One region of the Streptomyces sp. NPDC006174 genome, then DNA from elsewhere that is predicted to be linked to it. Evidence: riboswitches for the same ligand, from Rfam matches in the RefSeq annotation. Region 1 holds a riboswitch; each other region holds the start of a gene.

Region 1 (4,380 bases):
GAGTCGAGGATTTCCCTGGCTACGACGACGTCGATGGACGGCACGAGGCATCTCCTTCTGGGATATGACGCTGGTTGTGCAGGGTCACTGTGGCCTTGCGACACGAGCCTAACCGGCCGGGCCGCGTCAGTCGGCCGACCGCCCGTCTCCTGGGACGAAAAAGGACCCAAGGGTCAGCATCACGGGACAAATCTCTAGAAATCTACTGACTGGTAACACGTGTTGGCGACAAGAGGTGAACGCATCACCTCGCCCGCAGGGGTTCTTCGCACGGAAAAGACCCCGGCCCGGCGCGCACGGGGGGAGAGCGCGCCGGGCCGGGGAGCCGTGCGAGGGAGGGTGCCGCCGGACCCCCACCCTCCGGGGAGGAGAGACGGCTGTTACTTCAGGTGGAGCTGCTGACCCGGGAAGATCAGGTTCGCGTCCTTGACGATGTCGTCGTTGAGCTTGAAGAGCTTGCTCCAGCCGCCCTTGACGCCTTCCTTGCCGGCGATCTTGCTCAGGGTGTCGCCGGTCTTGACCTTGTACTCGCCGTCGCCCTTCTGGACCTTCTCGCCGGTCGGCGTGGTGACGGTCTTCTTGGAGCTCTCGGCCTTCGGAGCCTCGCGCTGCTCGCTGCGCGTGGTGGGCTGCTCGGCCTTGCGCTCGGGCTGTGCCTGCTCGGGCTCGCTCGCGGACTGGCCGGAGCCGGTGCTCACGCCCGGGTCCACACCGTCGTTGGTGAGGCCGCCGGCGCCGGCGCAGGCCCAGGCGCCCGGACCCTGCATGTCGAGGAGCTTCTCGGCGGTGGCGATCTGCTGGTCCTTGGAGGCCAGGTCGGCGCGCGAGGCGTACTGCGTACCGCCGGCGGCGGCCCAGCTGGACTGCGAGAACTGCAGCCCGCCGTAGTAGCCGTTGCCGGTGTTGATGGACCAGTTGCCGCCGGACTCGCACTGGGCGACGGCGTCCCAGGTCTCGACGGAGGCGGCGGAAGCGTTGGTCGCGCCCATCAGCGGGACGGCCACGGCGGCGCCGGCGACACCGGCGAGGGTGGCGAGACGGACGGTCTTCGAGGGGCGGCGGTGCTTGCCCTTGCTGTTCAGCAGCATGGAACGGATCTCCTCACCGACGCCTACGAGGTGAGCTGTCGGGTTCGGGCTGATGAGTTGCCCGGTCGCGCGACCTAGCGCGCGACTTCACCCCAAGCCGTTCCCGTACGTCCCCGAGTTCGAAGGGACTGCCCTTCGAAGAGGCTGTACGGACCCGGCGGCCTACCTGGGTCCCCCGCTCCTGCCTACGGCGCTTTACGCGTCTGTTCCCTTCGACCGACGGCAGGATTCGGCGTGACGGTCGACGGGGCCCGCGGTGCGAGCGGTTCCGACCGTAAACACAGGCAACCCCGACATTCAAAGATGGACATACTGGCCCAATCGGCGCTTACTTGCTCACCCTGACCGGTCGTTTCCGCAGGTCGGAGGCGATCTACGCCGAGCAGGCGGACGCAACACGCCAGTTGCAGCAAAGAGACCCATGTCTCACTTACGCATAAGTGGACATAGGCCTCTGAACTACCCGCGTTTTCGGGGTGTTTTCCCGAATTCGATCAGTTGGCGGCAGGCGCCTCGGAGCCCTCCTGGACGTCCGCCTGACCGGTCTGCTCGCCGGTCTCCCGACCGGCCTCGTTCAGCCCGAGGTCCAGGCTCTGTCCGGGCAGGATCAGGTCCGGGTCGGAGCCGAGGAGGTCCTTGTTGGCCTCGTACAGGCCGGTCCAGCCCTGCGGGAGTTCCTGCGCGTCGGCGATGGCCCAGAGGTTGTCGCCGGGCTGCACGGTGTAGCCGCCGTCGACGACCGCGCCGCCGTCCCGCGCGTCACCCTCGCCGCGTGAGGCGTGCCGGCCGGACTCGCGGGGACCGTCCTCCTGGCCCACCGCGCCGGTCTCCTCCGGGGCCGGAACGCCCCGGTGCTTGCCGCCGGTGCGGTCGGCGCCCTTCGAGGCGTCGGGGGTGGAGGTGGAGGGCTGCGAGGCGTCAGGAGAGCTGGGGGTTCCGGTCTTTCCGGCGGACGGGGACGTGGAGGGCTCGGCGGAAGGGTTCAGTGCGTCGCCGCCGCCGTTCTTCTCACCCTTGTCCGTCGCATCCGCCCTGCCGGTGGAGTCCGTCTTGCCGGAACCCTCCGCTCCGCCCTTTTCATCCACTTCGTCCGCCGGAGCGGTCGTCGGGTCCGGCGTGGGAGTGGTCGGGCTGGTGGGGTCGGTGGAGGGGACCGTACCGGGGTCGACACCGGGCAGGCTGCCGTCCACCGCGAGGCCGGAGATCACCGCGCAGCTCGGCCACGCTTGCGGGCCCTTGTCGTCCAGGACCTTCTCGGCGACGGCGATCTGCTGTGAACGGCTGGCCAGGTCGGCCCGCTCGGCGAAGGCGGTGCCGCCGTACGCGGACCAGGTCTCCTGCGAGAACTGGAGCCCGCCGTAGTAGCCGTTGCCGAGGTCGGCACTCCACATGCCGCCGCTCTCGCACTCCGCGACCCGGTCCCAGGTGGTGGCGTCGGCCGCGTGTGCGCCTGCCGCGCCGAGGAGCGGAATGGCGATGGCCGATCCGGTCACGCCTGCGGCGACGACGATGGCGGGTGCCTGACGAGGGCGGCGGTGTCTGCCGTTCGCGGAGCCCATGGAGTTTGCCTTCCGTGCGACTGACAAGCATGAACTGAGAAGCATGAAGCTGTTACGCGCGTGCATGAAGCTGATACGCAAGTGACGGACGGGCCAACGGTGAACGGTCGGCCGACGCGTCGAACCGTGAACCTAGCGGGACTCGAACGCATGTCACAAGTCGATGCAGCGCAGATCACGTGAAAGTCACAGAGGTGACAGCGTGTCACCTTCCTCAAGGCGATGTCCCGGCTCGAACTCGACCGGCAACGTGCGCAGTCCGCGCATGATGAGCCCGCCGCGCCAGCGCAAATCAGCGGGTTCCACCGCAAGTCGCAGGCCAGGAAGGCGTTTCAGCAGGGTCGCCACCGCAGCCTGACCCTCCAGCCGGGCCAGCGGTGCTCCCAGGCAGTAGTGGATGCCGTGACCGTAACCGAGATGCTGATTGTCACTCCGTGAGAGGTCGAGCGCCTCCGGATCCGTGAACCGCTCCGGATCCCGGTCCGCCGCCGCCAGCACCACCAGCACCGGATCCCCGGCCGCGATCTCCTGCCCGCCGAGCGTCAGCGCCTCGGTGGCGTACCGCCAGGTCGCGAGCTCGACCGGCCCGTCGAACCGGAGCAACTCCTCGATCCCGGTGGCCAGCAGCGCGCTCTCGCCCGCCGCCAGCGATTCTTCGAGCCGGGCGCGCTGTTCGGGATGGCGGAGGAGAGCGTACGTACCGTTCCCGATCAGGTTCACCGTCGTCTCGAACCCGGCGAACAGCAGGATGAACGCCATCGCCGCGGCCTCGTTCTCGGTGAGGTGCTCGCCGTGGTCGCTGGCCCGGATGAGTCCGGAGATCAGGTCGTCACCCGGGTTCTCCCTCTTCCGATGGATGAGTTCGGCGAGATAGCCGCGCATCTTCTTCACCGACCGGGCCACTCCGCCGCGCGGCCCGCCACCGTGGCGGATCATCATGCCGGCCCAGTCCCGGAAGTCGTCCTGGTCCTCGCGCGGAACGCCGAGCAGGTCGCAGATGGCGTAGATGGGGAGCGGGAAGGCGAAGTCGTGGATGAGGTCCGCCTCTCCCTTCTCGACGAAGTCGTCGATCAGCCGATCGGTCAGCTCCTGCACCCGGGGCGCGAACTCCGCGACCCGGCGCGGAGTGAACGCCTTGGAGACGAGCCGGCGCAACCGGGTGTGGTCCGGCGGGTCGATGTTGAGCAGATGCGTCATCAGCTCCGCCTTGCGCTCCCCCGGAATCCCCGTCTTCCCCTTGGCCGCCGCGGACCCGGCATGGTTGGCCGGATCCTTGGAGAGCCGCGCGTCCGCGAGCGCCTGCTTGGCATCCCCGTACCGCGTCACGAGCCAGGCCTCGACGCCGCTGGGCAGCGTGGTCCGGTGCACGGGGCTGTGCTCGCGGAGCCAGGCGTAGGCGGGGTACGGGTCGGTGGCGAACTCCCAGGTGAAGAGTTCGGGGGCGTCAGGCGTGTGGGGACAGGCGGGGGTGTCGGTCACTCCTTGACGGTATCGGGCGGGGTGTACGTCACGGCGTGGAGCCGGGGCAGCACCCGGGCCGCCAGGGGGTGGCCGGCCTCGGCCGCCCGGTTCATCCAGCTCTTGGCGCGGTCGATCAGCAGCAGGCCCAGGGAGAACTGCGACTGTACGATGCCCGCCTCGGCGGCCTGTTCCAGGTACGAGATCGCCTCCGCCGCCGCATCGCGCGCGACCATCAGCTCTCCCGCGGCCGCCGCCGCCTCGGTGTGGCCGGC
Region 2 (4,380 bases), on a different contig from region 1:
TCTTGATCTGGGCGCAGACGCTTCTAGGATCGATGCCGGTCCTCCTGCGGATGTGGGCACCGTGGAACTTCGCGTCCTGGTGGTCGAGCAGGCCGTGCAGGATAGGTGCACAGAAAGTGGTTGCGACCGAAACTAGCCGTGAGTCGCCCTGTTCCGTGGGTCCGGCGAAGCGAGAATATTGTGCATCGCTGAGAAGCACTCTGCTGGGCGATTCTCGGCGATCTGTCGCAGATGGCGAATCGACGACAGATCGCTGAGACTCCGACTGGTCTATGCGGTTCTGCGACTGCCTACCTGGCATTACGCCGGACGCACGCTGCCGTAGATCGGCATGGAGTAGATCGACTCCTCGCGGACGTTCGCTCCCGGCTTCGGCGCGTGGATCATCATCCCGTCGCCCTTGTAGACGCCGACGTGGCTGATGTCGTCGTAGAAGAAGACCAGGTCGCCGGGTTGCAGGTCGGTCGTGGCGACCCGCGTGCCCACCTTCACCTGGTCCCAGGTGGTCCGGGGCAGCGTGACGCCGGCCTCCCGCCAGACCGCCTGGGTCAGCCCGGAGCAGTCGTACGAGGACGGGCCCGAGGCGCCCCACACGTACGGCTTGCCGATCTGGGCGCGCGCGAAGGCCAGCACCTTCTCGGCCTTGGTGGCGTAGCCGCTGCCGGTCCCGGCGCCCGTACCCGTGCCCGTACCGGATCCCGGACTCGTCCCCGTACCGCTGCCGGAACCGGAGCCGCTGTCTCCGCCCGACTCCTTCGCGGCCTCCTCGCGTGCCTTCTTCTCCGCCGCCTCGCGCTCCTCGCGCTCCTTGGCCTCGGCGGCCTGGCGGGCGGCGAGGCGCTTCGCCTTCTCCCTGGCCTCGGCCTCCTTCTTGCGCTCCAGCTCCGCCAGCCGCGCCTTCTCCTCGGCGGTCAGCTTCGCGAGCAGGGACCGGGCCTCGGTGAGCTTCGTCTGCACCTTCTGCTTGCTGGAGCGGAGCGTGGTCTGCGTCTCGGTGAGCGACTCCAGGCTCCGCACGGCCTCCGCGCGCTTCTTCGACGCCGCGGCCTGCTGCGTACGGAAGTCGTCGACGGCCTTCTGCCGGCGCTCCGTCGACCGGCTCATCAGCCGGCTCTGGTCGAAGTACGCCTGCGGGTCGTCCGCCAGGAAGAAGGTGGCGGTCGGCGCGATACCGCCGGTGCGGTACTGCTCGGCCGCGAAGGCGCCGAGCTCCCGGCGTGCCTCGTTGATCTTCTCGGTCCGCTTCGCCACGTCGGAGAGCAGCGTGTCGACCTTGGTGCGCTGGGCGGTGGAGGCGGTCTTCGCCCGGTTGTACTGCTGGGTCGCGCTGCCCGCCTGCCGGTAGAGCTCGTCGACCTTCTTCTGGACGTCCTCGATGGCCGGCTTCGGCTCGGCGGGGGCCGCGGTCGCGCTCTGCGTGGAGAGCAGCGTCACCGAGGCCAGCGCGGCCGTCGTGAACCCGACGGCGGGGGTGGTCGTGCGCACCTTCGTGCGCGGCTTGCGATGCGATGCCAAGACCGGCATCTCCTTCCGTGGACCGCCTACCGGGTTAGCTGTCGGGTTCGGACGGAACGGAAGGCTGTCCTACGGTCCGTTGTGCGAGGGTATGGACCGATTCACCCCGGTTACGCGTGTGGGTCCCCGGTTCCGAACTGCTGGGAGGGCAGGACGGATTCGGCAGAGGTGACCGTGAGACGCGGTTCGTCTCAGGGAGATTACGGATCACCTGACCGAGCACGCTAGCCAACCGGTGGCACCGCTGGGAAGGAGGATGAGCGATATGCCCGATACATTTTCGTGACCTTTCCGGATCCAGGGCCCCGCACCCCCTCCTACCGGGCCTTTCTTCACGGAACGTGGAGGTCCGCTCTCGGTGCGTACGGCTGGGAACGGTCGCTTCCGGCCTTCGGCCGAAGGTTGTCAGTGCGGCCGCCTAGACTCGGGAGGCGATGAGCAGCCTCTTTGACGACAGTTTCCTGACCGGCCTCCAGTCCGCGGAGGACGGCCCGCCGCCGCCCCCCGAGGACCACGCACCCGAAGCGGTGCCGGAGGGGCTCTTCGAGGGCGCCTACGACGCGCCTCCGCCGCCGCGCGACGGGTATTACCGCGACGGTCACCCGCGCCCGGTGATCGACTCCGCCGCGCTGCTCGACGGGCTGAACACCGAGCAGCGCGCCGCCGTCGTGCACGCCGGGTCGCCGCTGCTCATCGTCGCCGGGGCCGGCTCCGGCAAGACCCGCGTGCTGACCCACCGCATCGCCCACCTGCTGGCCGAGCGCGGAGTCCACCCGGGACAGATCCTCGCGATCACCTTCACCAACAAGGCCGCGGGCGAGATGAAGGAGCGCGTCGAGCAGCTGGTCGGCCCGCGCGCCAACGCCATGTGGGTCATGACCTTCCACAGCGCGTGCGTCCGCATCCTGCGCCGCGAGTCCAAGAAGCTCGGCTTCACCTCGTCGTTCTCGATCTACGACGCCGCCGACTCCAAGCGCCTCATGGCCCTGGTCTGCCGCGATCTCGACCTGGACCCCAAGCGCTATCCGCCGAAGTCCTTCACCGCCAAGGTCTCCAACCTCAAGAACGAGCTCATCGACGAGGAGACCTTCGCCGGGCAGGCCGCCGACGGTTTCGAGAAGACGCTGGCCCAGGCGTACGCGCTCTACCAGGCCCGCCTGCGCGAGGCCAACGCGCTGGACTTCGACGACATCATCATGACGACGGTCCACCTCCTCCAGGCCTTCCCGGACGTCGCCGAGCACTACCGCCGCCGCTTCCGGCACGTCCTGGTCGACGAGTACCAGGACACCAACCACGCCCAGTACACGCTCGTACGGGAGCTGGTCGGCCCGTCCGGAGAGGCCGCCGACGCTCCGGCCGAGCTGTGTGTCGTCGGTGACGCGGACCAGTCGATCTACGCCTTCCGCGGCGCGACCATCCGTAACATCCTCCAGTTCGAGGAGGACTATCCCAACGCGAAGACGATCCTCCTGGAGCAGAACTACCGCTCCACACAGACGATCCTCTCCGCCGCCAACGCCGTCATCGAGCGCAACGAGAGCCGTCGCCCGAAGAACCTGTGGACCAACGCCGGCTCCGGCGCGCGCATCACCGGCTATGTCGCGGACACCGAGCACGACGAGGCGCAGTTCGTCGCCGAGGAGATCGACCGGCTCACCGACAAGGGCGACGCGAAGGCGGGCGACGTCGCCGTCTTCTACCGCACCAACGCCCAGTCCCGTGTCTTCGAAGAGATCTTCATCCGCGTCGGCCTGCCCTACAAGGTCGTCGGCGGCGTGCGCTTCTACGAGCGCAAGGAGGTCCGGGACGTCCTGGCCTACCTCCGTGTCCTCGCCAACCCCGAGGACACTGTTCCGCTCCGCCGCATCCTCAACGTGCCCAAGCGCGGCATCGGCGACCGCGCCGAGGCGATGATCGACGCACTGTCGCTGCGCGAGAAGATCTCCTTCCCGCAGGCGCTGCGCCGCGTGGACGAGGCGTACGGCATGGCGGCCCGCTCCTCCAACGCCGTCAAGCGCTTCAACACGCTGATGGAGGAGCTCCGCACCATCGTGGAGTCCGGCGCCGGGCCCGCCGTCGTGCTGGAAGCGGTGCTGGAGCGTACGGGCTATCTCGCCGAGCTCCAGGCCTCCACCGACCCGCAGGACGAGACCCGTATCGAGAACCTCCAGGAACTCGCCGCCGTGGCCCTGGAGTTCGAGCAGGAGCGCGGCGAGGACGAGGGCAGCGGCACGCTCGCGGAGTTCCTGGAGAAGGTCGCGCTGGTCGCCGACTCCGACCAGATCCCCGACGAGGACGAGGACGGCTCCGGTGTCATCACGCTGATGACGCTGCACACGGCGAAGGGCCTGGAGTTCCCGGTCGTCTTCCTCACCGGCCTGGAGGACGGCGTCTTCCCGCACATGCGGGCCCTCGGCCAGACCAAGGAGCTGGAGGAGGAGCGCCGCCTGGCGTACGTCGGCATCACCCGCGCCCGCGAGCGGCTCTACCTGACCCGGGCCGCCATGCGCAGCGCCTGGGGCCAGCCCTCGTACAACCCGCCCTCGCGGTTCCTGGAGGAGATCCCGGAAGCGCACCTGGAGTGGAAGCGCAAGGGCCCGATGGCCGCCCCGGCCGGACCCACCTCGGGCATCACGTCCTCGCTCTCCTCCTCACGCGCCCGCTCCGGCCCGTCGGGCTTCGCGACCCGGCGCTCCACGGAGAAGCCGACGGTCACGCTGGTGGTCGGCGACCGGGTCACGCACGACCAGTTCGGGCTCGGCACGGTGACGGCCGTCGAGGGGTTCGGCGACCAGGCCAAGGCGACGGTGGACTTCGGCGACGAGCGCCCGAAGAAGCTGCTCCTGCGGTACGCGCCGGTCG
Region 3 (4,380 bases), on a different contig from region 1:
GAACGGAACGGAACCGTCACGCATCGCACGGTCCGGCCCCGCAAGGGGGTCAGTGTGCCCGTCGTCCGGGTGGTGCGGGACCCGAATTCACCGCTTCGAGCGACAGATATATGCATATCTTGGTCGAACGTCGTTACAGCGAGCTTCAACAGTGGCAGTCTGGCGCGAAGCACAATCCCGGCCGACCGCGGGTCGGCCGGGGCGCGAAAGGGACGGCGTCGCCATGGCAGACCATCAGGAAGCAACCGTCACCCTGCCGAGCGATCCGGTCTCGGTCTCCTCGGCTCGTAGATATGTGGCCAGGACGTTGGCCGAATGGGGCCTCTCGGAGGAGACGGAGCTGGCCGACACCGTCCGGCTGATCATCTCCGAACTGACGACCAACGCGGTCCAGCACACGTTCGGCCAGTCGCCCACCTTCACCGTGGATCTGCGCCTCGAACGCGACGAGGAACTACGCCTCGGCGTGACGGACAGTCACCCTCGGTGGCCTCAGCGGCTGCCCGCCGCCGTACGGCAGGACAACGGGCGCGGCATGGTGATCATCCGGGCACTGGCCAAGGAGTACGGCGGCCGGCTGACGGTCGTCCCGACGGCCGAGGGCGGCAAGACAGTCTGGATCGCGCTGCCGTGGGCGGTACCGGTCCAGGGCTGAGAGCCGGGCGCGGGCGGGACGGCGGAGTTCAGGCCGCCGCCCGGCCGAACCCGCTGCGCAGCAGGGCCAGCAGCGTCGCCGCCGCCGCGGTCGCCCGGTCGCCGCGGTGCACCACGGAGATGGTCCGGCGGAACTCCGCGGGCTCCAGCCGCCGGACCGCCAGCGGCGTGGCCGACAGCGACGCCACCATCTCCGGCACCACCGCCACCCCGAGCCCCGCACTGACCAGCGCGCACACCAGCGCGTAGCCGGGCGACTCGCACACCACCGCCGGTGCGGCGCCCGCCGCCGCCAGCGCGCTCTCCACCCCGCGCCGGGGCGGATGGGCCGGAGCGCTGCTGATCAGCGGCCGGCCCGCCAGCTCGGCGACCGGCAGCCGCCCGGTGCCTTCGGAGAGCCGGTGGCCGACCGCCGTCGCCAGTACCAGCTCCTCGACCAGCAGCGGCTCGACGGTGACCCCGACGGGCGGCGGGTCGGCCACCGCCGGCTCGTACGTGTGGGTCAGCGCCAGGTCCACCTCGCCGGCGGTGACCGCCGCGACGCCGTCCGGCGGCTCGCACTCGGTGACGGCCAGCTCCACATCCGGATGGGCCCGCCGGAACGCGCTCAGGACCGGCGGCAGCAGATGCACCCCGGCCGTCGTGAACGTCCCGACCCGCAGCCTGCCGCCCGACAGCCCGGCCAGCTGCGCCAGCTCGTGCCGCGCCTGTTCCAGCTCGTCCAGCACCCGCCGCGCCCGGCCCGCCAACAGCTCACCGGCGGCCGTCAGCCGCGCGCCGCGATGGTGGCGCACCAGCAGCGTCGCGCCGGCCTCCCGCTCCAGTTTGGCCAGCTGCTGGGAGAGTGCGGGCGCGGTGTAGCCCAGGTGGGCGGCGGCCCGGGTGATCGATCCGGTCTCGGCGACCGCCACCAGCGCGGTGAGCCGCGTCGGGTCGTACATGAAGCGTTCCTTTAGGCAGACCCAGAAGATTCCAAGTACACGCTAAAGGCTCCGCCGGTCCACGCTGGACCCATGGACGCACAACTGATCGCCTTCACCGGGGTCGCCGCCGGGATGGTCGCGCTGCCCGGAGCCGACTTCACCGTCGTCGTACGCAACGCTCTGGCCTCGCGCACCGCCGGTCTGGCCACCGCGCTCGGTATCGCCGGAGGACTGCTCATCCATACCGCGCTCGCCGTGGCCGGCCTCGCGGCGGTGCTGCTGACGATGCCGGTACTGTTCCGCACGGTCCAGCTGCTCGGCGGCGCGTACGTGCTCCACCTCGGGATCAGCGCGCTGTACGCGATCCGGCGCCGGGTCGCCGAGGAGAGCCGCACGCCGGACCAGGTGCCGTCTGAGGGGCCCGAGGCGTCCGGCGGCGGACCGGAACAGCCGGTACGCGAAGGGTTCGGGCGCGCGCTGCGGCAGGGCTTCCTGACCAACGCGCTCAATCCCAAGGCGCCGGTCCTCTTCCTCAGCCTGCTGCCGCAGTTCGTCCCGGCCGGGCAGCCGCCGCTGCCCAGGACCCTGCTGCTCGCCGCCCTGGTCGTCGCTCTCGCCCTGGTGTGGTTCCCGGCCCTCGCCCTGCTCGTGGACCGGCTGGGACGGTGGCTGCGCCGGCCGCGTACCGCCCGGGCGATCGAGGGCGGCAGCGGCGTGGCGCTCACCGGACTGGGACTGGCGCTGGTGGCCGGGCCCCTCCTGCGCTGAGGTGCGCAGAGGGGGCCCGTGCCGCCCGCGGAGGAGAAGAGTGCGGCCGCAAGGGAAGAGCGTCCGGTCGGTGGGTCAGCGGACCCGTCCGTACCAGACGCTCTTGGACCAGATTTTCGCCTTGCGGACCACGTCCCCGGATTTGGGGGAGTGCCAGATCTTGCCGCCTCCGGCGTAGATGCCCACGTGGTAGACGCTGCGCCCGGAATGGAAGAAGACCAGGTCACCGAGTTTGCGCTGCGACTTCGAGATATGGCGGGTCTTGTTGTACTGCTGCTGTGCGGTGCGGGGAAGTTTTTTCCCGGCCTTCTTGAACGAGTAGAGAGTCAGTCCCGAGCAGTCGAACCGGCTGGGACCTGCTGCTCCGTACTTGTAGGGAGCACCCTTCTTCGACGCGGCGATCTTGAGCGCCTTCGTCGAATGGGTGGCGGCCTCGGCGTCGTTGACGAGGCCGGGCGCCAGCATCGCGGACGTCACGGCGAAGGTGAGTACGGAAGCCGTACCGACCCGGGCGAACAGAGACGGGACATGAACCTGCGCAGACATGCGCAACCCTTCGTCAGCCGCCTGTGAAGGATGACCTGTCGGGTTCGGGCTGGCGAAGTTGCCCGGCCGCGCGATGCGGCTTCACCCCGAGGGCTTACCGGTCTCCCGGTCGGCCCGTTGTGCTCGGGTCCTCCACTCCTGCCGATCCACTCCTTGTCGACCAGTCATCCGGGAGGCGGCAGGACTCGGCGTCCACCCGGACCGCCCCGCCGCGGTGGCGGGGGCTTGTCGTCCCAGGGATCTTGACTCACGAAGTGCCGGATTTCCGAGCTGAAACGGCGATTTGTGAGTCTCCTCACCACTGATCCATTCAGGTGGACAGGAGGCATTCGCGCCCGCTGGCGAGCCCGGCGCACACCCTCGTACCAGCGACGAAAGGGTGGATTTCGAGTACGACCCGTGCGTCGAGCGCAAGTTGGGACGTCGCTCGCGCGGGTGATCGCCTACGCCGAACGAGCGAGGAAAATCGGTCGCGGAACCGGGCGTGTCGCACGCCAGGTCGACCGGCCCGCTCCCGTAATGCGCTCCCGGCGCGCGTGGCGGCTCAGTTCGGAGCCGGCGGCATGGTGACCCTGCCTGCCCGCCGCTCGCCGTCCAGCACCCGCAGGGCCCGCGCGAGCGTCGCCGCGTGGATCTGCCGCTCACCGCGCTCGTGCATCAGGGCCAGCGCGTCGCGCAGGGCCGCCGCTCCGGAGGCCAGGGCCTGCGCGGCCCGCAGTGCGCTGTAGGTGTCGCTGCCGCGCGCCGGGTTGATGCGTCCCACCTGGTCGAGGACCGCCAGGTAACAGTCGATGAACTCGCCCTCGGCGCGGGTCAGTGCGGGCAGCGGCGGGAACTTTGGCGGCTCCATCGGCGGGTCACCTCACGTCGTGCGGCGGCTGGGAGAGCGCGCGGTTCTCCACGACGTGGTCCACCAGCCCGTAGGCGCGAGCGGCCTCCGCGTCGAGGATGGTGTCGCGCTCGACGTCGGCGGTGACCCGCTCGGCGGTCCGGCCTGTGTGCCGGACCAGCATCTGAGTGAACAGCTCGCGGGTGCGCACCAGTTCGCGCGCGTGGATCTCCAGGTCGGACGGCTGGCCCCGCAGCGGCTCGGCCCGTGCGGGTCGCTCAATGACTACCCGCGCGCCGGGCAGAGCATGTCGCCGCCCGGGAGCTCCGGCGGCCAGCAGAGCGGCCGCGTAGGAGCCGGCCTGCCCGAGGCAGAAGGTCTCCACCTCGCACGTCAGGTACCGCATCGTGTCGTAGACCGCCGCCATCGCCGCGAACGAGCCGCCGGGACAGTTGATGTAGAGGGCCAGCGGCCGGTCCGGCTCCGCGTGCTCCAGGTACATGAGCTGCGCGATCAGATCGCTCGCCGCGGTGTCGTCGATCGGGCTTCCGAGGAGGACGATCCGCTCGGACAGGAGCTTGGAGTACGGGTCCTGGGTGCGGGTTCCGGTCGCGGTGCGCTCGGTGAACTCGGGAAGTACGTGACGGGCGTCGGGTCGGA
Region 4 (4,380 bases), on a different contig from region 1:
GGCGGAGTAGGCGTCGGCGGTGTCGACGAAGTTGCCGCCGGCCGCCACGTACGCGTCCAGGACGGCGAAGGACCGGTCCTCGTCCGCCGTCCAGCCGAAGACGTTGCCGCCGAGGGCGAGAGGGAAGACCTGGAGGTCGGAGCTGCCGAGAGTGCGCAGAGAAGTCATGTAGGGGTTCAACGGCGGCGGCGGAGCCACGTATTCCATGACGGAGCCGCCCATTCCGCGCCGGAGCCACGCATTCCGTCCCCTGCACTCCGCCGGACGGACCGGCAGCCCTGACGTCGGGGGGTGAGCGTCAGGGCTGCCGGGGTGTGCGAGGGACGACGACGAACGACGTACCGGGGTCTCAGACGGAGAGGCCCTTGCTGCTCAGCCAGGCCGCCGGGTCCATCGCCGAGCCGCCGGCGGTGCGGACCTCCAGGTGGAGGTGGACGCCGGTCACGTTGCCGGTGTCGCCCATGCGGCCGATGGTCTGGCCGGTGGTGACCTTCTGGCCGACCGAGACCTCGATCGACGACTGGTGGGCGTACCAGATCTCCGTGCCGTCCTCGAGCTGGAGCACCGTGCGGTAGCCGTACGCCTGGGCCCAGCCCGCCGACGTGATCGTGCCGCCGTGCACGGCCTTGATCGGCGTACCGGCCGACCCGGCGAAGTCCAGGCCGGTGTGCTGGCCCGAGGACCACAGGGCGCCTGACTGACCGTAGGTCGAGGTGATCGTGTACGAGGAGGTCGGCAGCGTGTAGCTGGCGCGGAGCTTGGCGAGGCGCTCCTCCTCGGCCTTCTTCGCCGCGGCCTCCTCGGCCGCCTTCTTCTCGGCGGCGGCCTTGGCCTTGACCTTCGCCTCGGCCTCGTCCTGCTGCTTCTTCGCCTCGGCGGCGGCCTTCTCGGCCGCGGCCTTCTCCTCGGCGGCCTTGGCCTCGGCGTCCGCGTTGGCCTGCTGCTGCTCGGCCTGCTGGAGGATCCGGGCGCGCAGGGCCTCGCCGGCGTCGGTGGTGCCCTGCTCGGCCTCGGCGGTCGTGATGCCCGCGGAGGTGAGCGGAGCGGCCGCGAGGACCGGGGCGGGCTCGGCCTCGTCGGACATGAACGCCCCGACGCCGGGAAGGGACTTGGCGTCGGGGAGGTTGTCCGCGATGGAATCGGGAAGAGAGATGGAGACCGGCGGCTTGCTCTGGGCGGTGGCCATGCCACCCGCACCGACGGCCGCTATGACGCCGACCCCGAGGACGGTGGAGCTACGGGCGAGACCTCGCTGCTTCGCCACGCGGTGCTTGCCGCGCACGGGACGGATGGACTCCGCGGTGGGGTTCCACTCCTCCCACGTCCGCTCCGGGCCGCCGAGGCCGTCGGTGGTGAAGGGTGACGGGGCCTCAGGGGCAGGGTTGTTGGACGCCACGTGGGCGCACTCCTTTCCTTCCTTCTCGCCTACCGGGTTAGCTGACGGGTTCGGAGCAGGAAGGTCTCCTACGGGCCCCTCCGCCTCTCACGAGACGCAGGCGTCCGATTCACCCCATGTAGGTGGTTCCCCGGTTCCCTTGCGGAATTCGGCGCTCGCGCACGGCGCCGTCTCTGACGACGGCTGGGACGACCGCGCTGCGTTATCGAACGTTAATAGACAGACGGGCCCGATTCCAAGCTGTTCCTGTTGATCATTAACGACTTCGACGGGGACTTACCACCCACAAGCGTCCCGAATCGGACGACTTGACGACCCCTCGTCCACACCTCTTTTTCTGATGGTGTGTCAACTGTTATGCGGAGCGGTGCTCTTCAATTACGCACCGTGTCATCGCCCCGGCCGACGATCTTCACCGTCGTCCGACGCGGCGGCTGGCCCTCCGCCGGCCGGCTGACCGCGAGCAGCGCCATGTCGTCCGTCGACTGCCCCCCGGTGTGCAGCCGTACGTCGTCGGTGAGCGCCGAGAGCAGCTCCTCGGGGCCGGGAAAGATACGGCCGCGCAGCCGGGCCGCCGGGTCGTAGAAGACACCGCTCGGGTCGCGCGCCTCGGAGAGGCCGTCCGTGAAGGCGAGCAGCGTCGAACCGGCGGGCAGCTCCCACTCGTCGGACCGGTCGGGCCACACGCCGAGGTCCATGCCGAGCGGCATGGCGGGCACGCTCGGCGCGAGGACCTCCAGCGCCCCGTCCGCGTGCAGCAGGATCGGCTCGGGATGGCCGCGGTTGACGAGGCGCAGCGAGGCGGAGCCGGGCGGGATCTCGGCCAGTACGGCGGTGATGAACCCCTCCATGGCGTCCAGCCCGTACCGCCGCGTCCCTTCCCGCGCCAGCGCCCGCTCCAGCCGCTGCGCCACGCCCTCCAGCGACCGCTCCTGCTCGGCGGCCTCCCGGAACGCGCCGATGATCACCGCCACCGCCTCCACGGCGTCCAGCCCCTTGCCGCGCACGTCACCGACGACCAGGCGTACGCCGTACGGAGTGTCCGCCACCGCGAACAGGTCGCCGCCGACGAACTCGTCCGCCTGCGCCGCCTCGTACCGCGCCGCCACCTGGAGCCCGCCGATCCGCTCCGCCGGCGTCGGCAGCACGGCCCGCATGGCGGTCTCCGCGATGACCCGCGCCGAGGCCAGCTGCTCGTTGCTGCGGCGCACGACCCCGTTGATGACGAGGGCCAGGGCCGCGGCGGTGAGGACCGTGATCATCTCGATGACCGGGACGACCTGGGTGGAGGTGCCGTCGGAGATCCGCATCGCGATGACGGAGAGGACCGAAGCCACTCCCGTACGGATCGTGCTGGCGAGCGAGAAGAACGGTGCGGCGATCAGCGGCGCGGCCACGAACAGAGGTACGGCGGTGAAATTGGCCGGTGCGAGCGTGTCGAAGAGGAGCCCGCCGCCGATCAGCAGCACCGGCAGCAGCCGCACGAACCGCCGGGTCCCGACGCTCCGCGCCACCACCGGCCTCCCGCGCCCCGTGGAGCCGGGCGCGGCACGCCCGGGGATCCCGAGGCTCGCCTTCACGAGCCCGCGCCCCTTCTCCGCCATCCCCACCACCTGTGCACTCCTGCTGCCCGGTCCGGCCACGGCTGCGGACGGTACCGCGCCCCGTCCAGGCTTCCCGGAGCCGCGCCGTGCGGCGACCCGTCATCGGCCGAATAGGGGGAAGCGGGCCTGGAGCGGAGGCCCTCCGTGCTCAGTCGGAGAGCCGGCGTTCGGCGTAGATCGTCAGTGCATCCCGTACGAAGGCGGCGGTGCCGTCCCCGTAGCGATCGTAGTTCTTTCCGAAGCGCGGATCGGCGACATACATCTCGCCGAGCCCGATGACGTACGAACGGCTGGGCTCCTTGGAGGCCGACAGCCACGCGCAGTGCCGCCGCGCGATCTCCTGAGCCTGCTCACCACCGGCATCGGCCCCGGCCTCCCGGGCGAGCCCCCAGTCCCGCGCGATGGCTTCATGCTCGCCGAGGAAGGCCTTCCTCCCCTCCTCCCCGAGCGAACGCCACCACCGGTCGCCCTCCTCGTACGCCGCGCGGCCCCAGCGCTCGGTCACCTCCCGCTCATGAGCGGTGTGGTCGAACCCGTCGAACACTTCCTCGGCCATGAGTTCCGTCCCCTCCTCCGTCTTGTGGAGAGTGGTCCGCACCGAGGCGATCTGCCGCCCGATGCGTGCCTGCTCCTGTTCGAGCAGCCGCAGATGCGCCCGCAACGCCACACCCGTGTCCCGCTGCCCTTCGAGCACGTCCTTGATCGCGGGCAACGACAGCCCGAGCTCCCGCAGCAGCAGGATGCGCTGCAGCCGGACGAGGGCGTCCTGGTCGTAGTAGCGGTAGCCGTTGCTCCCGAGCCGGCTCGGCGTCAGGAGACCGAGGTCCCCGTAGTGCCGGAGCGTGCGGCTGGTGGTGCCGGCCTTTCTGGCGATTTCCTGGATGGACCACTCCATGCCGAGAACGCTAGATCTTTACGTTGCGTCAAGGTCAAACCGGAATGGGTCGGGCTCCGGAAAGGACCGGGCCCCGGAAACGACTCAGGCCCGGTACGCGATCAGTGATCTGCGTACCGGGCCTGGATCTTCAGTAGCGGGGACAGGATTTGAACCTGCGACCTCTGGGTTATGAGCCCAGCGAGCTACCGAGCTGCTCCACCCCGCGTCGGTAGACACAACTCTACGCCATCGGAGCGGCCGCCCCGACCACACCGCTCGCGAGGACTGGCAAGCTACGGCAGGAGCATGCCGACGTGACAACGGTCCTGGGAACATCCGCTCGACGTCGCGGGACCGAGAGGGGGCACACGATGCCGTTGGAGTTCGGGCTGTGGCGGGTGGACGACGGCAAGCCGAAGCGGGTGGCGACCCGGCCGATGGCGCTGGAGTCACGCCTGGAGGACCTCATCGAGGCCGATCCGGAGATCCTGGGCAGACGCCTG

What was found. Region 1 has a riboswitch for cyclic di-AMP ahead of ABZ267_RS17350 (transglycosylase family protein). Riboswitches for the same ligand answer to the same signal wherever they lie in the genome.
Region 2: linked by a shared signal. The riboswitch ahead of ABZ267_RS00455 (NlpC/P60 family protein) and the one ahead of ABZ267_RS17350 (transglycosylase family protein) in region 1 are both predicted to bind cyclic di-AMP.
Region 3: linked by a shared signal. The riboswitch ahead of ABZ267_RS25640 (C40 family peptidase) and the one ahead of ABZ267_RS17350 (transglycosylase family protein) in region 1 are both predicted to bind cyclic di-AMP.
Region 4: linked by a shared signal. The riboswitch ahead of ABZ267_RS30715 (M23 family metallopeptidase) and the one ahead of ABZ267_RS17350 (transglycosylase family protein) in region 1 are both predicted to bind cyclic di-AMP.

Annotation. Positions count from the first base shown of each region.
Region 1 is NZ_JBEXTJ010000007.1:96,332-100,711, forward strand. Features, by position in the region: gene eno (phosphopyruvate hydratase) at 1-44, opposite strand, end outside; gene ABZ267_RS17350 (transglycosylase family protein) at 381-1,088, opposite strand; cyclic di-AMP (ydaO/yuaA leader) riboswitch at 1,094-1,291, opposite strand; gene ABZ267_RS17355 (transglycosylase family protein) at 1,583-2,647, opposite strand; gene ABZ267_RS17360 (cytochrome P450) at 2,834-4,126, opposite strand; gene ABZ267_RS17365 (sel1 repeat family protein) at 4,123-4,380, opposite strand, start outside.
Region 2 is NZ_JBEXTJ010000001.1:94,030-98,409, forward strand. Features, by position in the region: gene ABZ267_RS00455 (NlpC/P60 family protein) at 301-1,524, opposite strand; cyclic di-AMP (ydaO/yuaA leader) riboswitch at 1,523-1,690, opposite strand; gene pcrA (DNA helicase PcrA) at 1,950-4,380, shown strand, end outside.
Region 3 is NZ_JBEXTJ010000012.1:96,918-101,297, forward strand. Features, by position in the region: gene ABZ267_RS25625 (ATP-binding protein) at 224-655, shown strand; gene ABZ267_RS25630 (LysR family transcriptional regulator) at 684-1,595, opposite strand; gene ABZ267_RS25635 (LysE family translocator) at 1,668-2,345, shown strand; gene ABZ267_RS25640 (C40 family peptidase) at 2,421-2,891, opposite strand; cyclic di-AMP (ydaO/yuaA leader) riboswitch at 2,895-3,082, opposite strand; gene ABZ267_RS25645 (hypothetical protein) at 3,436-3,741, opposite strand; gene ABZ267_RS25650 (ATP-dependent Clp protease proteolytic subunit) at 3,749-4,380, opposite strand, start outside.
Region 4 is NZ_JBEXTJ010000018.1:18,840-23,219, forward strand. Features, by position in the region: gene ABZ267_RS30710 (aldo/keto reductase) at 1-168, opposite strand, end outside; gene ABZ267_RS30715 (M23 family metallopeptidase) at 350-1,396, opposite strand; cyclic di-AMP (ydaO/yuaA leader) riboswitch at 1,408-1,560, opposite strand; gene ABZ267_RS30720 (PP2C family protein-serine/threonine phosphatase) at 1,771-3,000, opposite strand; gene ABZ267_RS30725 (MerR family transcriptional regulator) at 3,149-3,895, opposite strand; tRNA gene ABZ267_RS30730 (tRNA-Met) at 4,030-4,103, opposite strand; gene ABZ267_RS30735 (endonuclease NucS domain-containing protein) at 4,249-4,380, shown strand, end outside.